Regions from separate parts of the Grylomicrobium aquisgranense genome, predicted to be linked through region 1. Evidence: predicted binding sites of a transcription regulator. Region 1 holds the regulator's gene; each other region holds the start of a gene.
The links. The regulator Rex, encoded in region 1, represses fermentation and respiration genes when NADH is low (regulators of the CRP and FNR family bind a similar motif). The targets are predictions, from matches to a motif close to GTGAANNNNTTCAC.

Region 1 (7,452 bases):
TCCAGCACATCCAGTGCTTTCCTGCTGCTTTCATCAAAAGCACTGAAATATTCTTTTTCTCCGCCCGTAATACTGTCTGCGACCATCTTGATCAGCACACAGGGAACCTTGTTGCGGTTGGCTGTCTTGACGATGCCGGCACTTTCCATTTCACAGATATCGGCATGGAACTGCTCATGAATCTTTGTTTTCTCCTGTACACTGCCGACAAACTTATCACCAGAAGCGCAGATGACTGGTTTCAGATCCGGATACATCTGCTTTGCCCTGGCAAGCAGATTTCTGTCTGCAGGCATATATATAGTCGGGTATTCATTGAGATAAAGACCCGGTTCACAATGGTCTACTTCGGATGTATCAAACTGATAATGTACAACCTTGTCTACGATGCAAAGACGCACCTTGCTCATTTCCTCACTCAATCCGCCGACGACACCGAAATTTGTAATCAAAGAGACATGAAACTCTGAGATCAGTGCCTGTGTCCCGGCAGCTGCTGAGATTTCACCTGGTCCGGAATGGAGAATATAAAGGTTCCCGCTGTCTGTTACATAATGATAGACCGGAAATCCTCCTGCCTGCAGCATTTCTGCAGGTTCCCCGTATTTTTCTTTTACTGCATCAATTTCCACTGCAGCAATCATGCCTGTATTTTTCATCGTATTCCTACCTCGCTCACCTATCTTACCAGATAATACGGTTTTATATAGGCAGGCAGACCGGTTTCATCATAGATGATTTCCGGTGTCCCTTTGATCAAAGGCAGCATGTATTGTCTGGCTTCCTCACTGATCCCGCCATAATCCGGCAGCAGCCACTGAGATGGAAAATTCTTTACGAAATTGGCAACTTTTTCAGCATCAACATCAAAGCATGATACGACATACTGCTCTGTGGGCAGCCGCTTCAGACCCACCATTCTGCCTGTGAACGAAGGATCTGCCGTACGCATGTGGGCAGACATGCCAAGCTGGAAGCTCTCTGTGACATCTGTCAATGACTGTTCCGTGGCATGGCAGCGCTGAGCAATAGACAGATCCTGCACCTTGCATCGGCTGGCGATCCCTGCATCCAGAATCATCTGTTCCAGGGCCCTGCCTGCTCCGCCTAAGACTGTATGCCCAAACAGTTCACTGCGCGCTTCTCCGCAGGAAAGATACGTGCCATCGATGTAGCGTGCGCCTTCAGAAACTGCTACAAAGCATTTGGACCGCAATGCAATCACATCTTTGACTCTGTTGAGAAAATGCTCTTTGTTAAACGGTTCTTCTGGCACGATCAGGATATCCACTTTGTTGCTGAGGCAGGCAGACGCGGCGAGCCAGCCGGCATCTCTGCCCATTGTTTCCAGGATGAAGACTTCGGTGCGGCTGGAAGGATATGCATTGATGTCATACCAGCACTGCAGCGCAGTTGCCGCAATAAATTTTGCAGCAGACCCAAAGCCCGGGCAGTGGTCTGTTTCCACCAGATCATTGTCAACCGTCTTGGGACAGCCGACAAAGCGGTGATTGGCAATCTGATGACTGGCTGTGTATTCACTCAGGGCAGCCACCGTATCCATGGAATCATTGCCGCCGATATAAAACATGGTTTCAATCTGGTAATGGTCCATGATTGAAATAATCTTCTGGAAATCTGCCTCATTGTCTCTTTTCAGCTTATAGCGGCAGGAGCCAAGGGCACAGGAAGGTGTCTGCTGCAGCAGCCTGTTTTCCAGATCACTCATATTGGTCAGATCCACAAAACGTTCCTGCAGAATGCCCTCAATGCCATTCAGGCCGCCATAAACATGTTCATACAGCGGATTCAGCTGATTGGCTTTGACAATGCCTGCCACCGTGGCATTAATGACAGAACTAGGTCCGCCTGATTGGGCAATGATGCAATTCGACATATGCAATTCTCCTTTTTACTGTCCTCATTATAGCGGCAATTATGATAAAAAAAGAAGCTCTCATTCTTCAGAGAGCTCCTCCCAGTCCGCATACATATGGGCAAGTTCATTGTGGATGTCATCAATGTGGGCATCCAGCTCATCCATTTTTGCCTGATCCTGATAATACTCCGGTTCAAAGCGCAGCGCCCTGCTGTCTTCCAGTTCCTGTTCCTTGGCAGTAATTGCTTTTTCCAACTGGGCAATCTGCCGCCGGATTGCTTCTGGATTCTTGGCTTTCTGTGTTCTTGGACGCGCAACTTCCTTATTTTCCACAGGCTTTTCTTCCTGAACCTGTTTTCCTTCCATATATTCCTGATAGGTTTCATTCAGGAAATCAGCTTTGCCATCATGGAGTACAAGCATCTTGGTAGCAAGCTGCGAGATGAAATAACGGTCGTGGGAAACAAACAGAATCGTACCGGTAAATCCGCGCAGGGCATCTTCCAGTGCTTCTTTACCGGGAATATCAAGATGGTTGGTCGGTTCATCCAGAATGAGCAGATTGGCATGCTGCAGCATGAGCTTAGCAAGGGAAAGCCTGACCTTCTCTCCGCCAGACAGTACATCCACCAGCTTGAAAACATCATCTGCCGAAAACAGGAAGCGGCCCAGTACAGATCGTATGGCAGTGCGGTCCATATCCGGATGTTCATCCCAGATTTCTTCCAGCACGGTTTTACCGCTGGAGAACTGGGCAAGCTGCTGGTCAAAATAGCCGATCTCGATCTGATGGCCAAACAGGAATGATCCACCCAGTTTTGGCACCAGATTCATCAGAGTCTTGACCAGAGTTGATTTGCCGGTGCCATTGTCACCAATGATCGCAACCCTGTCACCGCGCCGTATTTTCATTGTCACCTGGGCAAGCGGGTGGTCATAGCCAATGACCAGCTTTTCTATTTCCAGCACCTCTTCCCCACCCTTCAGGCGCGGTGAGAAGTCGGCATGGAACTGCTTGTCATTGTGCTGTACTTCTTCTACCCTCTCCATGCGGTCCAGGTACTTCATTTTGGACTGGGCAAAAGCAGCTTTGTTTTTCTTATAGCGGAATTTCTCAATCAGTGCTTCCAGACGCTGGATATCTTTCTGCTGGCGGACATAGGCTGCCTGCTGGCGTTCCTGATCATTCTTCTTCTGTTCCACATATGAAGTGTAGTTGCCTGCATACCGCTTCATCCTGCCAAATTCCATATCATAAACAACGGAAACAACATGGTCCAGAAACATCCGGTCATGAGAGACGACGACAACGGCACTCGGATAGTTTTTGACATATCCTTCCAGCCATTCAATAGCAGCCAGATCCAGATGGTTGGTTGGCTCATCCAGCAGAAGAATATCCGGTTTTGACAGAAGCAGACGGACAAAGGCAATTCTGGTCTTCTGACCGCCGGAGAATTCACCGATTCTGCGGTGCAGATCTTCGAGCTGAAAGCCGAATTTCGTGAAAACCGTCTTCATTTCGGCTTCCCAGTTGTAGCCGCCGCTCCGCTCAAATTTCTCCTGCAGGTCTGCATACTGGTTCATGACTTTTTCGTCAGGATTTTCTGCCATCTGTGCTTCCAGTGCTTCCAGCTGCTTCTGCAGAGCAAACAATGGCGCATAGACAGCTTTCAGTTCCTGCTCCACTGTATTTTCATCATGGTCAAGAACCTTCTGGGACAGATAACCAATAGTCAGGCTGTTGGGACGGGAGATATTTCCTTTGTCAAAATGGTCCTCTCCGCACATACAGCGCAGAAAGGTTGTTTTACCGCAGCCATTGCGGCCGACTATGGCAATCTTCTCATTGCCGCGTATTTCAAACTGTACATCCTCAAAAACAGTATTGGCGCCAAAATCTTTGGCGCCATGACTTACCTGGTAAAGCATCAATCATCCTCCTTTGGCAGGCGGATATCACGGATATGCTTGGCATACCGCTTGTTTTCAGGCGGGAGCTGCATATATCCCGGGCCGATTCCCATGGTTAAGAATTCATGGGGGTGGGCCGCAATAGGCAGCTGCGTATCCTCAAAGGGAACATACTGCACCGGGAAAATATCATCATACCGGAAGATAAAAGGCTTGAAAGGGCTCTTCCATACCCATGTCAGATCAAAGCCAATATAGTCGCTGTGCTTCTTCTCACAGTGTCTGCCATAGGCATGCGCATTGTTCATGATCGCTTTTTTAATGCCAATCGGGTTGATATGCAGCACATTATCCGCGACAACTTCCGGCACCATCAGCACATCATTGAGCAGACGGCGCGGCAGGTCTTCAAACATGTTTATAGAAACATAGTCATAGACAAAGACATCCACAAAGATACCGTCACAGCCCTCATATCCTTTGCAGCGGTTATCCAGCAGTGTATTGACTTCCTGCAGATAGGTACCTTTCATGCGGATCTTCATGCCAGGGATCAGCACATTGTAACGGTCATCGGTCGCAAAGCACTGGAAGACATATTTTTCCGGGCATTCCTTCTTCATGATTTCAATGAAGCGCTCAAAATCAGAACGCATCATGGCAATATCCGCATCGTCATCCCAGGGAATGAAACCCTGATGGCGCACAGCACCGAGTGCACTGCCGCCATTGAGCCAGTAAGAAATGGAATGGCGCCGGCAGATGGCATCAATATCTTTCAGAATTACCAGCAGCACCTTCTGTACATCGGCAACGGTAATTTCTGAGCCATCCGGATTTTTCTTGACAACGTACTGTTCCATTTCTGCTCCTTTCGGTATTAATACATCAGATTGCGCGGTGTACGGGCAAACGGAATGACATCACGGATGTTTTCCATGCCTGTGATATACATGATCAGTCTTTCAAAGCCAAGACCGAAACCGGCATGCTGGCAGCCGCCATACCGGCGCAGATCCAGATACCACTGGTAGTTGTCCAGGTTCATGCCAAGTTCCTTCATGCGGTTGACAAGAACATCCAGACGTTCTTCTCTCTGGCTGCCGCCGACCAGTTCGCCGACACCCGGTACAAGCAGATCTACCGCAGCAACGGTCTTGCCATCGTCATTCTGGCGCATATAGAACGCTTTGATATCCTTTGGATAGTTAGTCAGGAACACCGGTCCCTTGACAACCTTTTCGCACAGGTAGCGCTCATGTTCCGTATTGAGGTCCATGCCCCAGAATATATTCTTGTTTTCAAATTCATCCTTGTGCTTTTCAAGGATTTCAATGGCCTCTGTATAAGGCATCTGACGGAACTGGGAAGAACGCACATGTTCAAGACGTTCGATCAGTGTCTTATCAATACGCTCATTGAAGAACTTCATCTCTTCTTTGCAGTTATCAAAAACATAGGTTATGCAGTACTTTACCATGTCTTCGATCACAGCCATATCGTAGTCCAGATCCGCAAATGCCATTTCCGGCTCAATCATCCAGAATTCAGCCGCATGGGTTGTTGTGTTGGAGTTTTCAGCACGGAAGGTAGGACCGAATGTATAGACATCGCGGAATGCCATTGCATAAGCTTCGGCGTGCAGCTGTCCAGAGACAGTCAAAGAGGCATGCTTGCCAAAGAAATCTTTCTCCCAGTTGCCATCTGTGCGGGTTGTAACCGTAAATGTTTCGCCGGCACCTTCGGCATCATTGCCGGTAATCAGCGGTGTGTTGACATAGACAAAGCCCTGGTTCTGGAAGAATTCATGAATGGCCATCGCAAGGCAGCTTCTGACTCTGAAGACGGCCTCAAATGTATTTGTGCGGGGACGCAGATGTCCGATTTCACGCAGATATTCAAAGCTGTGACGCTTCTTCTGCAGCGGATAAGTCGCATCGCAGGCACCTTCCAGATCAATTTCAGTTGCCTGCACTTCAAATGGCTGACGGTTGTCTGGTGTCAGCACATAGCGGCCGATCACAGAAACAGCCGTACCAGTCAGATAATGAGAAACTTCCTCATAGTTGGAAAGACTGTCTGCACTGTATACAACCTGGGCATTGGCCAGATATGTACCGTCATTCAGAGCAATGAACGAAACGGCCTTGCCGCTGCGGTTGGAACGGATCCACCCCTGAAGCTGGACATATTCAACCTGATCTTTTTCAAGCTGGGATCCCTCAGCAGTCAGCTCATAGAGCTCACGCACACTCATTTCAGTTGGCATAATTTATTCCTCTTATTTTTCCATCAAATTTGCCTCAAAAACCAGTTCCTGAATTGATGAGACAACATCCACCTGTTTTACAAATACGCCGGCAGGCACCGAGAAGTGATCCATGGCAAAGGATACAATGCCGCGGATTCCATTGGCTACCAGCAGATCAACCGTCTCCTGTACACTCTGTGAAATACACAGAATGGCAATCCGGCACCCTTTTGGCATCTTCTCATGAAGATCCTTAATATCATAAACCGGAACCGATGCCTTGATATTCTGCGGTGCGATATCAAATGCGCACACAATCTCACCAACGACATGGTTCCAGTTATTATAGTTCAGCAGTGCCTTGCCGAGGTTGCCTGCACCGATCAGAATAATTTTTTCATCAAAGTTCACACCGAGCTGTTCAGAAAAGATACTGATGAGTTTATCCACATCGTATCCGTATCCCTGTTTGCCAAGCTTGCCGAGAAAGCTGAAATCACGGCGGATTGTCGTTGATTCAATTCCGACATAATCCGCAAGCTCTTTTGACATAATACGGTCATAGCCATTATTTTTCAGCTTGCGCAGGGCTTTCAGATAGACGGGATAGCGCTGCAGTGTTGCTTTTGGTACTACATAGTCTGTCATAATATCACCGTCGATATCATAACATAAATTTACGACTTTGTGAATTTATTATCGTTTTTCACTCGCCTTCACCAGGCATCTCCAGACTTGGATCAGCCGAAGCCGTGAAATCACCAAACAAATGGTGCTGATAGGCAACATACCCTGCTGCACCAATCATCGCCGCATTATCTGTGCAGTACTTGATGCCCGGAATAATCAGTTTGACTTCCGGGAACTTTGTCATCTTTTCTTTCATCAGCTCACGCAGACGGGAATTAGCAGCGACACCGCCAGCCAGAACAACTGTTTTGGGATGCAGGTCGGCGACGGCATTCAATGTCTTCTCTACCATAGAGCCAAGAGCTGCTTCCTGGAATGCATAGGCAACATCTTCCTTGACAATCGGGTTTCCCTTCTTTTCTTCGCGCTGAATGAGCTGGGACACAGCTGTCTTCAGACCAGAGAAAGAGAAATCATATTTTCCCTGTACGCGGGGTGTCGGAAGTGTATAGTGCGGATGGCCAAGCTTTGCCATTTTGTCAATGACTGGGCCGCCCGGATATCCGGTGCCCAATACGCGGGATACTTTGTCATAAGCTTCGCCAATGGCATCGTCCCAGGTTGTACCGATGACTTTGAAATCCCAGTCATTCTTCATCCAGACAAGCTGGGAGTGGCCGCCGGAAATAACCAGGGCCAGCAGCGGAAATTCCAGTGTATCGACAAACCGATTGGCATAGATATGTCCGGTCATATGATTGATCGGCACAAGCGGTTT
Region 2 (7,452 bases), on a different contig from region 1:
TGTTTGACTGTTATCTGACTGTTTCACGCAAATCTTTCTCCCGGCCGGCATTTCTTGGCATGGGCAGAAGGGATCAGGATACGGTCAGTGCAGCAGTGATGGACGATCTTTCACAAATGCTGGAAGAAGTGCCTGCCCGCTTTCATCTGCAGCAGGATGTAGCAAGCCTGCTTGCCATTGCCAGAAAACGGGCAGAAGTCTTTCTGGAGCGGAATTGAGACGACTGCATCACAAGTCTGCTGGCATCTGATATAATAAGGGCACACAAGTTTCAATAGAGGTGATGGGAATGAGCAAGAAACATGGGTATTGGATTCATCACAGAAAGCCATCTGACACAGTCATGGGCGGCTATCTGTATCTGCCTGCCTGCGATTGTTCGGAGTGCGGCCATACAGTGAATATCGAAAAGCCGATCTGTCCATACTGCGGCACGATCATGGACCGGACCGCACCTGCAGATCAGGAAGGCCCGATTGAAGGCGAACCGGAAACGGATAAAAAAGATTGAAAGGACTTGCAAAAGCGGGCAGGATCCCGCTTTTTTAAACGAAGAAGATGGAAGATAACGAAGAAGCAGTACTGGAAGACAAGAGTGCCGGCATTGTTCTGACAAGGGCGATTTTGCATATTTTTGACAGCAGTACAGATACCGAAATTCTCTCACAGCAGACATTGGATCTGGAAAAGCCGGAAATCCAGAAGTATGTCTACGGGCATACGAGAAGATGTTTCAATGACCTGCGCAGCCGCCATGGTACGTTTCTGCCCGACAGTCCGTTTCAGGTGCTGATGCATGACTTTTTTCATCAGCGCAAAGACTTTGAAGAAACCAGTGGTGATGCGGCAGGGGTGCTTTCAGCCTGGCTGAAAGAGCATCCTGGTGCCTGCCTGGATGTACTGGCTGTGGATTTCCGGGCAGATGAGGTACCATACTTTGGCATCATGCTGTTAATGAACCAGAGTGCCTGGACGCATACAACACAGATGAATGGTGACAGGGTGGCTAACAGCTTTGCACACCAGCCGATTCTGCCTTCTGCCACCCGGAAGCTTTCTTCCTTCTGCTTTGTCAATCTGCTCAATGATGAGATTCTGTATACAGATGAAACAAACTGGCCGGATGATACAGCCCTGCTGCAGGATGTGCTGCTGCACTGCACTGGGAAGAAATCAGATCAGGAAGTCATTTCCCAGATGACACAGATCGCCAATGAGGTTGCCCAGCAGTATGATGAGAATCCATCGATTGCGGTATCCGGCATCAAGCGGGCTGTACGCACCAGTGCAAAGGAAGAAAGGCCGCTGGCGATGGAAGAGGCAGTGGAAGAAGCATTTGCCGGTTATGATCACCAGGAAGAGATGGCTGCTGCGTTTGAGCAGAAGCGCAAAGAGGCCGAGGTGCCGGATGCGCTGGAAGTGCCAAAGGCAGCCGTGGTGCGCAAAATGAAGAACCAGAAGCTCAAGACGGATACCGGTATTGAATTGAGCTTTCCGGTGGAATACTTTCAGAATCCGGATCTGATTGAGTTTATCAAGCATGAGGATGGCACCATCACGATTGAGATCAAGCACATTGGGAAAATACTGAATCGAAGCTGAACAGGATTTAAGTGATCCTGTTTTTTTTGCGGGATAAGCTGAATCAGTATGGACCGAGTGGGTACGTTGTCTTCAGTTCAATTGCCCTGAGAACATTTTTCGGCATCGATGGCGAGAACGAACATGAGGCAATATAGTGAGTCTTCGTCATTTTTGACATCAATAACATAGGTGTCGCTGAGGTGGAACAGTTCTTTGCGGATCTCTGCGATGATTTCACCATGGCGGTCAATGATGGAATAATTCCACCCAGTGAAGGATCCTTTTGCCTGCCAGCCGTTGAAGTCAATGTCATAGACCGGACTGAAGAATGTGAATCGTTTCTGGACAGAGCCGATTTTCTGATCTGCCACATACAGGTCGAAATGAGGCAGAAGACGGAATATTCTTTCCTGTACTGTTCCCTGTTCATTTCCACAGTTGTCGAAGATTTTCAGACAGTGTCCCCATGCCAGTTGTCCTTTGACGACGTAAATGGTATTTCCTTCCTCATCATAAATGTCATAGCTGTCGAACCAGCTTAAGATGCGCTGTTTAAATAGCAGTTTCACGGTATTTCTTCCCTGATGAGAATATTATATGACAATATTCATATTACTTTTCCCTTTTGGTGGTTCAGATCAGCTTCTTTTATAATAATTTTTTCTGAAGCAGCTTTTTAATGGTACTTTAGCAAAATGATGCATAAATAAAACGATGATATATATTGGCAGGCAGATGGAAATTTCAATTTGGCAAAGAATTGAAATATATAAAAACGAGTTGTGAAATAAAGCACATATTGAACTTTGTTTTACAGAAACTTGATTGAAAATAGGATTGTCATGTGGTATCTTTATTCGTGCATGAGAAAACTTTAACAAGTTGCTCATAAGGAAGGAGACACATCAGATGTCAAAGAAAATTGTTATTGCGAGTGCCTGCCGTACAGCCATTGGTAAGATGGGCGGCGAACTCAGCACCGTTCCGGCAGTGGATCTCGGTGCTGCTGTGATCAAGGAAGCAGTAAAGCGTGCAGGCTTGAAGCCTGAGCAGGTCGACCATGTATATATGGGTAATGTGATCCAGGCTGGTCTGGGACAGAACCCGGCAAGACAGGCTTCAATCAAGGCTGGTCTGCCGGTAGAAACACCGGCTGTCACCGTGAATGTTGTCTGTGGTTCTGGTTTGAACTGCGTCAATATGGCAGCTGAGATGATTGAAGCAGGTGATGCGGATATCGTCGTTGCCGGCGGTATGGAATCCATGTCCAATGGTCCTTACCTGCTGCCGCATGCAAGATTCGGTTATCGTATGAATACACCGAAGGATGGCCTGGTTGATGCTATGGTCCATGATGCGCTGTGGGATGCATTCAATGACTATCACATGATGATTACAGCTGAGAACGTAGCTGAAAGATGGCATCTGACAAGAGAAGAGCTGGATGAGTTCTCCGCTCATTCTCAGAATAAAGCATGCGATGCCCGTGACAATGGCCGCTTCAAGGAAGAGATTGTTCCGATTGAGGTCAACATGGGCCGCAAGAAGGGTATTGTAACTGTTGATACAGATGAGGGCCCGAGAGAGGGTCAGACACCTGAGGTTCTTGCCAAGCTGAAGTGCTGCTCTGGCAAGCAGGGCGGTGTTGTCACAGCAGGCAACGCTTCTGGTATCAATGATGGTGCTGCTGCGCTTGTCATCATGTCTGAAGACAAGGCAAAGGAACTGGGCATCAAGCCGATGGCAACATGGATTGCCGGCTGCCTGGCTGGTGTTGATCCGGCAATTATGGGTGTTGGTCCGGTTGCGGCAACTCGCAAGGTCATGAAGAGAACAGGCCTGACCATCGATGACTTCGATCTGTATGAGGCTAACGAGGCATTTGCTGCACAGAGCTGCGCAGTTGCCAAGGAACTGCATTTCGATCCTGAAAAGCTGAACGTCAATGGCGGTGCCATTGCCCTGGGTCATCCGGTTGGCGCTTCCGGTGCCAGAATCCTGGTTACTCTGCTGTATGCCATGAAGCAGAAGAATGCACACAGAGGTCTTGCAACACTGTGCATCGGCGGCGGCATGGGCTGCGCTACTGTTGTGGAGCGTGAGGACTGACAATGAGCTTTGTCGATTATGAGGTAAACGGTCAGGTTGGCATCATTACCATTGACCGTCCGAAGGCACTGAATGCACTGAATTCTCAGGTTCTCGATGATCTGAGCGCCGTGCTGGATGGTGTCGATGTCAATACAGTGCGCTGCCTGATTGTAACGGGTGCTGGTGACAGAAGTTTTGTGGCTGGTGCTGATATTGGTGAGATGAGCACACTGACCAAGGAAGAAGGAAAGGCATTCGGCAAGAAGGGCAATGATCTTTTCCGCCGTATTGAGACATTCCCGATCCCGGTGATTGCGGCTGTCAATGGCTTCGCTCTTGGCGGCGGCAATGAGCTTGCAATGAGCTGCGATTTCCGTATCGCCAGTGAAAATGCTGTGTTTGGCCAGCCTGAGGCAGGCCTGGGCATCACACCTGGTTTTGGCGGTACACAGCGTCTGGCAAGACTGGTTGGACCTGGCTATGCCAAGCAGATGATCTATACTGCCCGCAATATCAAGGCAGATGAGGCACTGCGCATTGGCCTGGTTAATCAGGTTGTCTCTGCAGAAGAACTGATGCCGACAGCACTGAAGCTGGCCCAGACAATCGCTGCAAATGCACCGATTGCGGTACGTGCCTGCAAGAAGGCTGTCAACGAAGGTCTTGAAAAAGAGATGGATGAAGCTGTGACAGTGGAAGAAGGACTGTTTGGCAGCTGCTTCGAGAGTGAGGACCAGAAGGAAGGCATGGCCAATTTCCTTCGCAAGAAAGATGATCCAAAGAAAGTCAAGCATGTGGCTTTCAAGAATGCATAAGGTAAGACAGGAGGAATAACAGATGAAGGTAGCAGTTATTGGTGCTGGTACAATGGGCCGCGGCATTGCCCAGGCATTTGCCCAGTGCGCTGATGTTGAGAAAGTGTATCTTTGCGATATCAAGCAGGAGTTCGCTGATGGCGGCAAGGCCAAGGTCAAGGCTTCTCTTGATAAGCGTGTTGCCAAGGGCAAGATGACACAGGAAGCAGAGGATGCCATCCTGAACAAGATGCAGACAGGCCTGAACTCTCAGGCTGTGGATCCGGATCTGGTTGTTGAGGCAGCTCTGGAAGTCATGGACATCAAGAAGAGCACATTCAAGGATCTGGAAGAGAACATTGTCAAGAATGACAAGTGCATCTTTGCCACAAATACTTCTTCTCTGTCTGTCACAGAGATTGGCGCAGGCCTGAAGAAGCCTGTTATCGGCATGCATTTCTTCAACCCGGCTCCGGTGATGAAGCTGGTTGAGGTCATCAAGGGTGCCAACACATCTGATGAAGATGTCAAGGCAGTCAAGGAAATCGCTGTCAAGCTGGGCAAGACGCCGGTTGAAGTCAATGAGGCTCCGGGCTTTGTTGTCAACCGTATCCTGATCCCGATGATCAACGAGGGTATCCAGGTTTACAGCGAAGGTGTCTCCAACATCGAAGGCATCGATACTGCTATGAAGCTTGGCTGCAACCATCCGATGGGACCGCTGGAACTGGGCGACTTCATTGGTCTGGATATCGTTCTTGCCATCATGGATACACTGTATAAAGAGACAGGCGATTCCAAGTACCGTCCGGCTATGCTGTTAAGAAAGATGGTCAGAGGCGGACATCTGGGTGTCAAGACTGGCATTGGCTTCTACAAGTACAATGCGGACAGAACCAAGACACCGGTAGACGAGTTATAAGATCAGTTGCGAACTTCAGCGCTGGACGTATTTGACGCTCAGCGCTGTTGCTATGGTATGCGGGAGATGAAAGAATAGACGCTCCCGGCCATGTTTGAAATATTGGAGGAATATAGAAATGGATTTCCAGTTGGACAAGCCACATCAGATGGCGCAAAAGCTTTTCAAAGACTTTGCCGAAACAGAAGTAAAGCCGCATGCAATTGAAGTGGATGAAACGGAAGAATTCCCGCGGGAAACTGTCAAGAAGATGCAGAAGTACGGTTTCATGGGTGTTCCGATTCCGAAGGAATATGGCGGCCAGGGCTGCGATCCGCTGACATACGTCATGCTGGTTGAGGAGCTGTCCAAGGTCTGCGGCACAACCGGCGTCATCGTATCTGCACATACTTCCCTGTGCATGGATCCGATCAATACATTTGGTACAGAGGAGCAGAAGAAGAAGTTCCTGGTTCCGCTGGCCAAGGGTGAAAAGCTTGGTGCCTTCGCTCTGACTGAGCCGGGTGCTGGTACAGATGCTCAGGGTGCTCAGACAAAGGCTGTCTTTGATGAAGCTACCCAGGAGTGGGTTCTGAATGGTTCCAAGTGCTTCATTACCAATGGTAAGGAAGCAGATATCTATATCATCATTGCTTACACAGACATCGTGCTGGACAAGAAGGGCAGAAAGCAGAAGAGATTCTCTACCTTCATTGTTGAAAAGGGTACACCGGGATTCACCTTTGGTACAAAGGAGAACAAGATGGGTATCCGCGGTTCTTCCACATATGAGCTGATCTTCCAGGACTGCCGTATTCCGAAGGACAATCTGCTTGGCACAAGAGGCAAGGGCTTCCCGATTGCCATGCATACACTGGATGGCGGCCGTATTGGTATCGCTGCGCAGGCTCTTGGCCTTGCGGAAGGTGCACTGGACCGCTGTGTGGCATATGTCAAGGAAAGAAAGCAGTTTGGCAGATCTCTGTCTCAGTTCCAGAATACACAGTTCCAGCTTGCTAATATGAAGACACAGGTTGAGGCAGCCAAGTTCCTTGTATACCGTGCTGCTGAGGCCAAGGCTCTCAAGCCGCGTTATTCTGTAGAGGCTGCTGAGGCTAAGCTGTTTGCGGCTGAAACAGCAATGCATGTTACAACCGAGTGTGTTCAGCTGATGGGCGGCTATGGCTACATCAGAGAATATGAAGTTGAACGTATGATGAGAGATGCGAAGATCACGGAAATCTATGAAGGTACTTCTGAAGTACAGAGAATGGTCATTTCCGCAGATATGCTGAAATAAGAGAAGGAGACAGAAGATGATGAATATCGTAGTATGCATCAAGCAGGTTCCTGATACAGCGGGCGGCGTCAAGTTCAAACCGGATGGAACCCTGGACCGCGGCGCTATGCTGGCGATCATGAACCCTGATGATAAGGCTGGTCTTGAAGCAGCTCTGGAAATCAAGGACAAGGATCCTGAGAATATCAAGGTTACTGTACTGACCATGGGCCTGCCGAAGGCTGATGAAGTTCTGCGTGAGGCTATGGCCATGGGCGCTGATGATGGTGTCCTGGTAACTGACAGAGTGCTCGGCGGTGCTGATACATGGGCTACTTCTTCTACAATTGCCGGTGCTTTGAAGAATATGAAGTACGATCTGATCTTTACAGGACGTCAGGCAATCGATGGCGATACTGCACAGGTTGGTCCGCAGATTGCAGAACATCTGGGCATTCCGGTGATCTCTTATGCAAGAGAAGTCAAGGTTGAGGGCAATGAGGTTGTCGTCAAGAGACAGTTTGATGATGGCTATATGATTGTCAGAGCCAAGATGCCTTGCCTGATCACAGCTCTTTCTGAGCTGGATACACCTCGTTATATGACACCTGGTGGAATCTTTGACGCATATGCCAAGGATGTAACTGTCTGGGGCAGAAAAAACCTGGACGTTGATGACTCCGATATTGGTAAGGCAGGTTCTCCGACCATGATTGCCAAGGCATCTGATAAGGTTGCCAAGGGCAAGGGTGTCAAGGTGACACCGGATACACCGGCAGATGCAGCTGACTATATCGTCAATG
Region 3 (7,452 bases), on a different contig from region 1:
TTTTCTTATTCATGTTTCTCTCCTTACGGCAGCATATTCCCTGCTGCTTTGTAAATATCGTACCATTCGGTTCTGGTCAGCTGAATATCCGCGGCCTTGGCGCCATTGATCAGACGGGCAGGCTTACTGGTGCCAAGCACCACCTGCATATCAAATGGCAGACGCAGAATCCAGGCATAGGCAATCGTATCTTTGCCAACACCATAGCGCTCGCCAATCTCCTGCAGCTTCTGGTTCAGGGCAGCATACTTCTCTGCATTCAGAAACACGCCTTCAAAATATCCCATCTGCAAGGGAGACCATGCCTGAATGGCCATATGATGCTGCGCACACCAGTACAGCGTCCCGCCATCGCGGTCAATGCCGGCATCATTGTGCATATCCACGTTTAATCCTGCATCAATCAGTACCGTATGGGCACAGCTGAGCTGGACCTGATTGCACCAGAGTTTCTGGGCCAGGCCAGACTGCAGATAGGACATCTGTGCCGGGTTTTCATTGGATACGCCGAAATGGCGCACCTTGCCAGCTTTCTCGAGCGTATCAAAGGCTTCTGCAACTTCTGATGGCTCCATCAGGATATCCGGCCTGTGCAGCAGCAGAGAGTCCAGATAATCTGTGTGCAGGCGTGACAGGATGCCATCCACGCTTTTGAGAATATGTTCCTTTGAGAAGTCATACATGCCATCATGGATGGCACATTTGCTCTGGATAAACATGTTCTCCCGCTTTTCGGGGTGCTTTGCGATCCAGCGGCCGAGCACTTCCTCACTCTTGCCGCCGCCATAAATATCCGCTTCATCAAAGAAGTTGATGCCATTGTCCAGGGCTGTTGAAACAAATGCGTCTGTTTCTGTTTCACACAGGCCGGCAATCCGCATGCAGCCGGCACCGATGACAGATACCTGCTGTGATCCGATTGTAATTGTATGCATAACAATCCTCCTGCCTGTATTGTAGCCCAGAAAGCGTATACAGGCATAAGAAAAGGCATCATCAGGATGCCTTCTGGGGATTGCGTCTGCCTTTGCCAAGAAACCAGTCACGTTTCCAGATTGCAATCAGGATGATCACAATCTGCAGGATGATGGCCATAACCATGTAGAAATATTCACCGCGGATCAGGAAATGTCCGGCAAAGCAATTGCACAGGATCTGGATCCAGCTGGAGACTGCCACGGCCATGGCATACTGACCGGCACGGATGTCGGTTCTTGCCGCAAAGTACGGGATGAAGCCATTGGGAATGCCGGGAATCATGCATGCCAAAGCAAAGATGAAGGCAGGCTTGGTGCTGTTGATCTTGCTGGTGATCCAGCCTGCTCTTTTTTCAACATTGAAAGCAGACTGCAGGGCAGATCCGAACTTGCGGGCAAAGATGAAGACCAGGACGTTGCCTGCGACAAAGCCGGCATAACAGGCAAGGAATGCCTTCCACCAGCCATAAATCACACCGGCAACGATATGAATGACCATGCCCGGGAAGAAGATGGAAACAACCTGCAGGATTGTTAACAGGAAGATGGAAAGCAAGCCGGAAGCTTCATTCTGGGAATTCAGATAGGCTGTCAGTTCTGCCTGATCGCCATTGCGCAGGATCGTGAACAGTGTTGCAAAAAAGTCACCAAAAAAATGATAGATCAGCCAGATGGTCAGGACCATCACACCGATGATGGCAATCACCGGCCATATTTTTGAGAGCTTTTTCTTGTTCATCTTCCCCATCTCTTCCTGAAAGTCTCATGTATGATATCACAGATTGCCTGCTTCACAAATACAAAAAAACTGTCCGGATTTCTCCAGACAGCTTTTCACGTGCATTACTTAGCGTAGTCAGCAGCACTCTGACCAGCAATTCTGCCGAAGACAACGAAGTCAGCAACAGCATTGCCGCCCAGACGGTTGGCACCATGCACACCGCCGGTAACTTCACCTGCAGCGAACAGACCCGGGATCACTTCGTCGGAAGTATTGATGACCTCAGCAGAAGTATCGATCTTCAGGCCGCCCATGGTGTGATGAACGCCCGGCTGAACCTTGATGGCATAGTACGGAGCCTTATCCAGCTTGTTGGCAAAGGTTGTACGGTTGAAATCAGGATCGCTCTTGTTTTCAACATCTGTATTCCATGTATTCATGGTCTCGGCAAATGTGGACTCATCAACGCCCATAGCCTTGGCCAGGTCTTCATACGTATCACCCTGTACTGTGTAGCCGGAATCAATGTAGCCCTGAATGACAGCAGAAGCATCGACCATGTTCTGGTCAATGATCAGCCATGCTGTACCGCCGGTCTGAGAATTCTCAGCAGCAGAGACAACATCACGCGTACCAACTTCATCTGTGAAACGCTTGCCTTCTGCATTGACCAGGATCGCACCGTCGCCGCGCAGACCTTCCGTAATCAGATGTGCATTGCCGGAATCATCAACGTGAACAGTCGGATGCAGCTGAATCTGCTTCATATCAACTGTAGCAGCATCAATGCCTTCAGCCGTAGCCATGGTAATGCCCTGTCCCTGTGCACCAGGTGCATTGGTTGTGATGTAGCCCTTGAGATCCGGATTCTGTTCAGCAACCATGTCGTTGTTCGCACCGAAACCGCCGGTAGCCAGAACAACAGCCTTGGCATTGACAGTCACCTTGTTGCCGGACTTGCCTTCAGCCTCAACGCCAGCAGCCTTGCCATCCTTCATCAGGATCTTGTTGGCAGTTGTATCGTAGTAAACCTTGACGCCGAGATCTTCGACATTCTTCTCCAGAATCGGCACAACATACGCACCAACTGCTGTTGTCTTGCCTTCGGCGTTGACCGGACGGTGAATACGCTTGACAGAAGCACCGCCGAACTGGCCGACATTCTTCAGATCAGCACCGATCGAAGACAGCCACTCGATGGAATCTGCAGAATTCTCGCACAGTGTCTTGACCAGGGCAGGATCATTGATGCCCTTGCCGCCGATCAGTGTATCCAGCTCAAACAGCTCTACAGAATCGAAGTAGCCAGTCGGATTTGCCTGATAGGCATCCCACTGTTCCTGTACCGTCTTGGCCAGGTCTGTAATAGCCTGGTTGTCAGCGTACTTGCTGGCAGCTGTATCCAGAGTCTTCTGAACACCAGCGGCCTCATTGAACTGATTTTCATCCTGATAGGATGTCTTGGCAGCGTTCATGCCACCAGTAGAACGTACGGAGTTTCCGCCTGCGGCATCCTGGCTTTCCAGAATGACAACAGACTTGCCTTCATTGGCCGCAACGATTGCAGCTGTCATACCAGCACCGCCGGCACCGACAACAACCACATCAGCGTCTTCCGTCACATCCTCAGCTGCAGCAGCACTTGCCACACTCTGATAGTCATCCGGATTCAGGCCGGCAGACTTCAAAGCTGCCGCAGCTGCTTCCTTGATGGCATTAGATGTAATGGTAGCACCAGAGACTGCATCCACATTCAGTGTATTGCCAGATGCCATCTCACCAGGCAGCTTATCAATGGCCTTGGAGCCAATCCCCTGTGTCTCATCCGGTCCATCTGCCTTGACATCTGTAATCACAGAATCTTTCAGCGTCACTGTTACTGTAACTGTGCCGCCGTTGCCTTTGGCTGTTCCTGTAAAATCACCGGAAACACCCTTGCTCTTGGCACAGCCAGGAATTGCGCCCAGAACCAGAGCCGCGGCAAAAAGGCCGACGGTTCCAAGTCTGAAACCATGTTTCTGATCCATACTCTTCCTCCCATTTAGTGTGAATTTCCACACGCGTAAATAGAATAGCATGGCTTGTGCAAAATACCAATATTTTCGATGGCAGCCTGTCTGCTTTGTTCTTTCTTGGCTAGCATACAATATGCCTTCTTTGTTCATTGTTGCAGGTGCATAAATTGACTGTTTGCCTTTTATTACTAAAATAAGGTTGTTTTTGCTTGCATATGTTTAGGAGGATCTGCATGAGAGTTGGTCTGGATATTGGTTCGACAACCATCAAATGCGTGGTTCTGGACGATCAGAATCAAATCGTTGCCTCAGATTATCAGCGCCATTACAGCCACATCCTGGAAAAGGGTGAGGAAATGCTCACTGATATTGTGAATAAATACCTGCCGGATGGCAAAGCCATTCTGGCCATTTCCGGCTCGGCGGGCATGGGCCTGGCCGATGCGTGCCAGGTACCCTTTGTACAGGAAGTGTTCGCAGAGCGCGTGGCAGCCAACCGGCTCAACCCCGGCACTGACTGCATCATTGAGCTCGGTGGTGAAGATGCCAAGATTCTGTTTCTGACCAACGGCACAGAAGTGCGGATGAACGGATCCTGTGCCGGCGGTACTGGTGCTTTCATTGACCAGATGGCGACCCTGCTGAAGATGGATGCGTCCCAGATGGATGAAGCAGCCTGCAAGGCAGAGCGCACCTATACCATTGCCAGCCGCTGCGGTGTCTTTGCCAAGTCCGATGTACAGCCGCTGATCAATCAGGGTGCCAAAACAGGCGATATCGCTGCTTCCATCTATCAGGCTGTTGTCAACCAGACGATTGCCGGCCTGTCCCAGGGACGCCCCATCCAGGGAAATATCCTGTACCTGGGCGGCCCGCTGACCTTCTCCAGATGTCTGCGGGACAGTTTTGACAAAACACTGCACGTCAAAGGCACATGTCCAAAGAACTCCCTGCTGTATGTCGCCCTGGGGGCTGCGTATTATGCGGATGAAGAACTGGATGTACGCAATGTCATCCGGAATCTTTCCGAATACAGCGGCAAGGCAAAGTATGCTTCGCTGCCTCCCCTGTTTGAAAGCCGGGAGGAATACTGGGACTTCCATAACCGCCATGCAAAGGCAGCTGTCCCCCGTGTTCCCTTTGATGAAACATGCGGACCGGTGCATATCGGCATTGATGCCGGTTCCACGACGATCAAGATTGCCGTGATCAATCATAAAGGTGAACTGCTGTTCACCCGCTATCAGCCCAACAACGGCAACCCGATCCCGATGGTCAAAGAGACCCTGCAGGAACTCTATGAAAAGCACCCGAACCTGTATATCCAGTCCGCTACGGCAACCGGCTATGGCGAACAGCTGATGAAGCAGGCTTTCCATTGTGACTATGGCCTGGTAGAAACCGTAGCTCATTTCACGGCTGCCAAGCATTTCATGCCGGATGTCGACTTCATCATTGATATCGGCGGTCAGGATATGAAGTGCTTCAAGATTGAGGATGGCGCGATCAGTGACATCTTCCTGAATGAAGCCTGCTCTTCCGGCTGCGGCAGTTTCCTGCAGACTTTTGCCAAAGCGCTCAACTTTACCGTGGAAGAATTTGCCATGCAGGGCCTGTTTGCCAGGCATCCGGTGGATCTTGGCTCCCGGTGCACCGTGTTTATGAATTCTTCTGTCAAGCAGGCCCAGAAAGATGGTGCCACCCTTGACTGCATCTCCGCTGGTCTTTCCATCTCGGTTGTCAAGAATGCCCTGTACAAGGTCATCCGTGCTTCCAGTCCTGATCAGCTTGGCCGCCGCATCGTTGTACAGGGCGGCACCTTCTACAATGAAGCCGTGCTGCGTGCCTTCGAAAAAGAAATGGGCGTAGAAGTCATCCGCCCTGACATTGCCGGTCTGATGGGTGCCTATGGTGCTGCTTTGTATGGCTTGCGAAAGAGTAAAAAGGATGCCCAATCTGCCATCCTGAATCAGAAGGAACTGGCAGACTTCAGTCAGAAAGTTACTTCCGTACAGTGTCAGGGATGCGGCAATCACTGTCAGCTGACCATCAATACATTCTCTGATGGCAAGCGGCTGATCTCCGGCAACCGCTGCGAGAAGCCGGTCACCGGCAAGGCATCAGATGATACTCTGAACCTGTATGCCTATAAGCTCAATGCTCTGCTTGCCTATGCAAAAAATCCTGGCAATGGCAATAGAGGCACGATCGGCATTCCGCTATGTCTGAACATGTATGAGCTGCTGCCATTCTGGCATGCCTTCTGGACAACCCTTGGCTTCCGTGTCAAGGTATCCCCTGTTTCCAGCCGTAAGCTGTATCAGGAAGGTCAGGGTACCATCCCAAGTGATACCGCATGCTATCCGGCCAAGCTGTCCCATGGCCACATCATGGAACTGGCAAAGGATCCGGATGTGGATGCCATCTTCTATCCGTGCATGAGCTACAACATGGATGAAGGCCTTGGCGACAATCACTACAACTGCCCGATGGTTGCCTATTATCCGGAAGTGCTGGCCAACAATGTGCCAGAACTGCATGACAAGCTGTTTATTTACGATTATCTGAATCTTGACAATCCAGCGCGCTTCAAGCATGATGCCCCGAAGTATCTGGCCCGCTATTTTCATGGTATTCCAAAGAAGCTTGTGGAGCAGGCGGCCGACGCCGGCTATGCAGAATATGCAAAGCACATGCAGGATATCCGCAGCCATGGCAAATGGATTGTGGAAGAAGCCAGAAAACAGGGCAAACGTATCATCGTCCTGGCTGGCCGTCCCTATCATGTGGATCCGGAAGTCAACCATGGCATTGACAAGCTCATTGTGCGCCAGGGCGCTGCCGTCATCACCGAAGACAGTGTTTCCTGGATCGTGCATAAGTTCCCTACGGCCGTATTGAACCAGTGGACCTATCACAGCCGTCTGTATGCGGCGGCCAGATACTGCACAACCCAGAAAGATATGGATCTTGTGCAGCTGGTATCGTTTGGCTGCGGCCTGGATGCCATCACAACCGATGAAACCAAGGAAATTCTGCAGGAAGGCGGCAAGCTGTACACCCAGCTCAAGATTGATGAAATCACCAATCTTGGTGCCGTCAATATTCGGATCCGCTCTTTGTTTGCGGCCCTGGACGAGCAGAAGGAAAAAGAAGAAAAGGAGTGACTATGCAGTATCTCACACCGAATTTCACCAAGGATATGCTGAAGGATTACACGATCCTGATCCCCAACATGGCACCGATTCAATTTGCTTTGATTCAGGCAGCCCTGGACAGTGAAGGATGCCACGTGGAAGTATTGAAAAACCGTGGATCAAATGTATCCCAGCTTGGCCTTCGCTATGTACATAACGATACGTGCTATCCTGCCCTGCTGGTCATCGGCCAGTTCCTGGATGCGCTCAACAGCGGTGAGTATGATCTGCACCACACTGCCCTGCTGATCTCACAGTCCGGCGGCGGCTGCCGTGCGTCCAACTATATCAAGCTGCTGCGCAAAGCCCTTGTCAAAGCAGGCTATGGCTATATTCCGGTCGCCTCGATCAATCCGACTGGTCTTGAAAAAGGATCCCAGATGCCATTTACCCTGAAGATGGGTGAGAAGGTACTGGCTGCCGCGGAGTATGGCGATATGATCGATGCCCTGCGCAATCAGATCCGTCCCTATGAAAATGAACCCGGGGCAGCCGATGCCTGGAGTGATAAATGGATCCATACGATCTCAGGCTGGATGCAT

Region 2: the regulator Rex is predicted to act here: its motif matches at 2,367-2,380, upstream of MOZ60_RS05240 (acetyl-CoA C-acetyltransferase).
Region 3: the regulator Rex is predicted to act here: its motif matches at 3,743-3,756, upstream of MOZ60_RS06985 (flavocytochrome c).

What each region holds. Positions count from the first base shown of each region.
Region 1 is NZ_JALBUR010000027.1:13,727-21,178, forward strand. Features, by position in the region: gene MOZ60_RS09075 (5'-methylthioadenosine/S-adenosylhomocysteine nucleosidase) at 1-659, opposite strand, end outside; gene MOZ60_RS09080 (diphosphate--fructose-6-phosphate 1-phosphotransferase) at 680-1,897, opposite strand; gene abc-f (ribosomal protection-like ABC-F family protein) at 1,958-3,811, opposite strand; gene MOZ60_RS09090 (LicD family protein) at 3,811-4,656, opposite strand; gene asnS (asparagine--tRNA ligase) at 4,674-6,062, opposite strand; gene MOZ60_RS09100 (redox-sensing transcriptional repressor Rex) at 6,075-6,692, opposite strand; gene tsaD (tRNA (adenosine(37)-N6)-threonylcarbamoyltransferase complex transferase subunit TsaD) at 6,751-7,452, opposite strand, start outside.
Region 2 is NZ_JALBUR010000009.1:58,153-65,604, reverse strand. Features, by position in the region: gene MOZ60_RS05260 (DUF6553 family protein) at 1-218, shown strand, start outside; gene MOZ60_RS05255 (toprim domain-containing protein) at 290-511, shown strand; gene MOZ60_RS05250 (nucleoid-associated protein) at 559-1,602, shown strand; gene MOZ60_RS05245 (LURP-one-related/scramblase family protein) at 1,680-2,153, opposite strand; gene MOZ60_RS05240 (acetyl-CoA C-acetyltransferase) at 2,494-3,693, shown strand; gene MOZ60_RS05235 (enoyl-CoA hydratase-related protein) at 3,696-4,490, shown strand; gene MOZ60_RS05230 (3-hydroxyacyl-CoA dehydrogenase NAD-binding domain-containing protein) at 4,513-5,391, shown strand; gene MOZ60_RS05225 (acyl-CoA dehydrogenase) at 5,510-6,670, shown strand; gene MOZ60_RS05220 (electron transfer flavoprotein subunit beta/FixA family protein) at 6,687-7,452, shown strand, end outside.
Region 3 is NZ_JALBUR010000015.1:13,541-20,992, forward strand. Features, by position in the region: gene MOZ60_RS06970 (HAD family hydrolase) at 1-13, opposite strand, end outside; gene MOZ60_RS06975 (aldo/keto reductase) at 24-935, opposite strand; gene MOZ60_RS06980 (TVP38/TMEM64 family protein) at 997-1,716, opposite strand; gene MOZ60_RS06985 (flavocytochrome c) at 1,821-3,725, opposite strand; gene MOZ60_RS06990 (acyl-CoA dehydratase activase-related protein) at 3,947-6,880, shown strand; gene MOZ60_RS06995 (2-hydroxyacyl-CoA dehydratase) at 6,883-7,452, shown strand, end outside.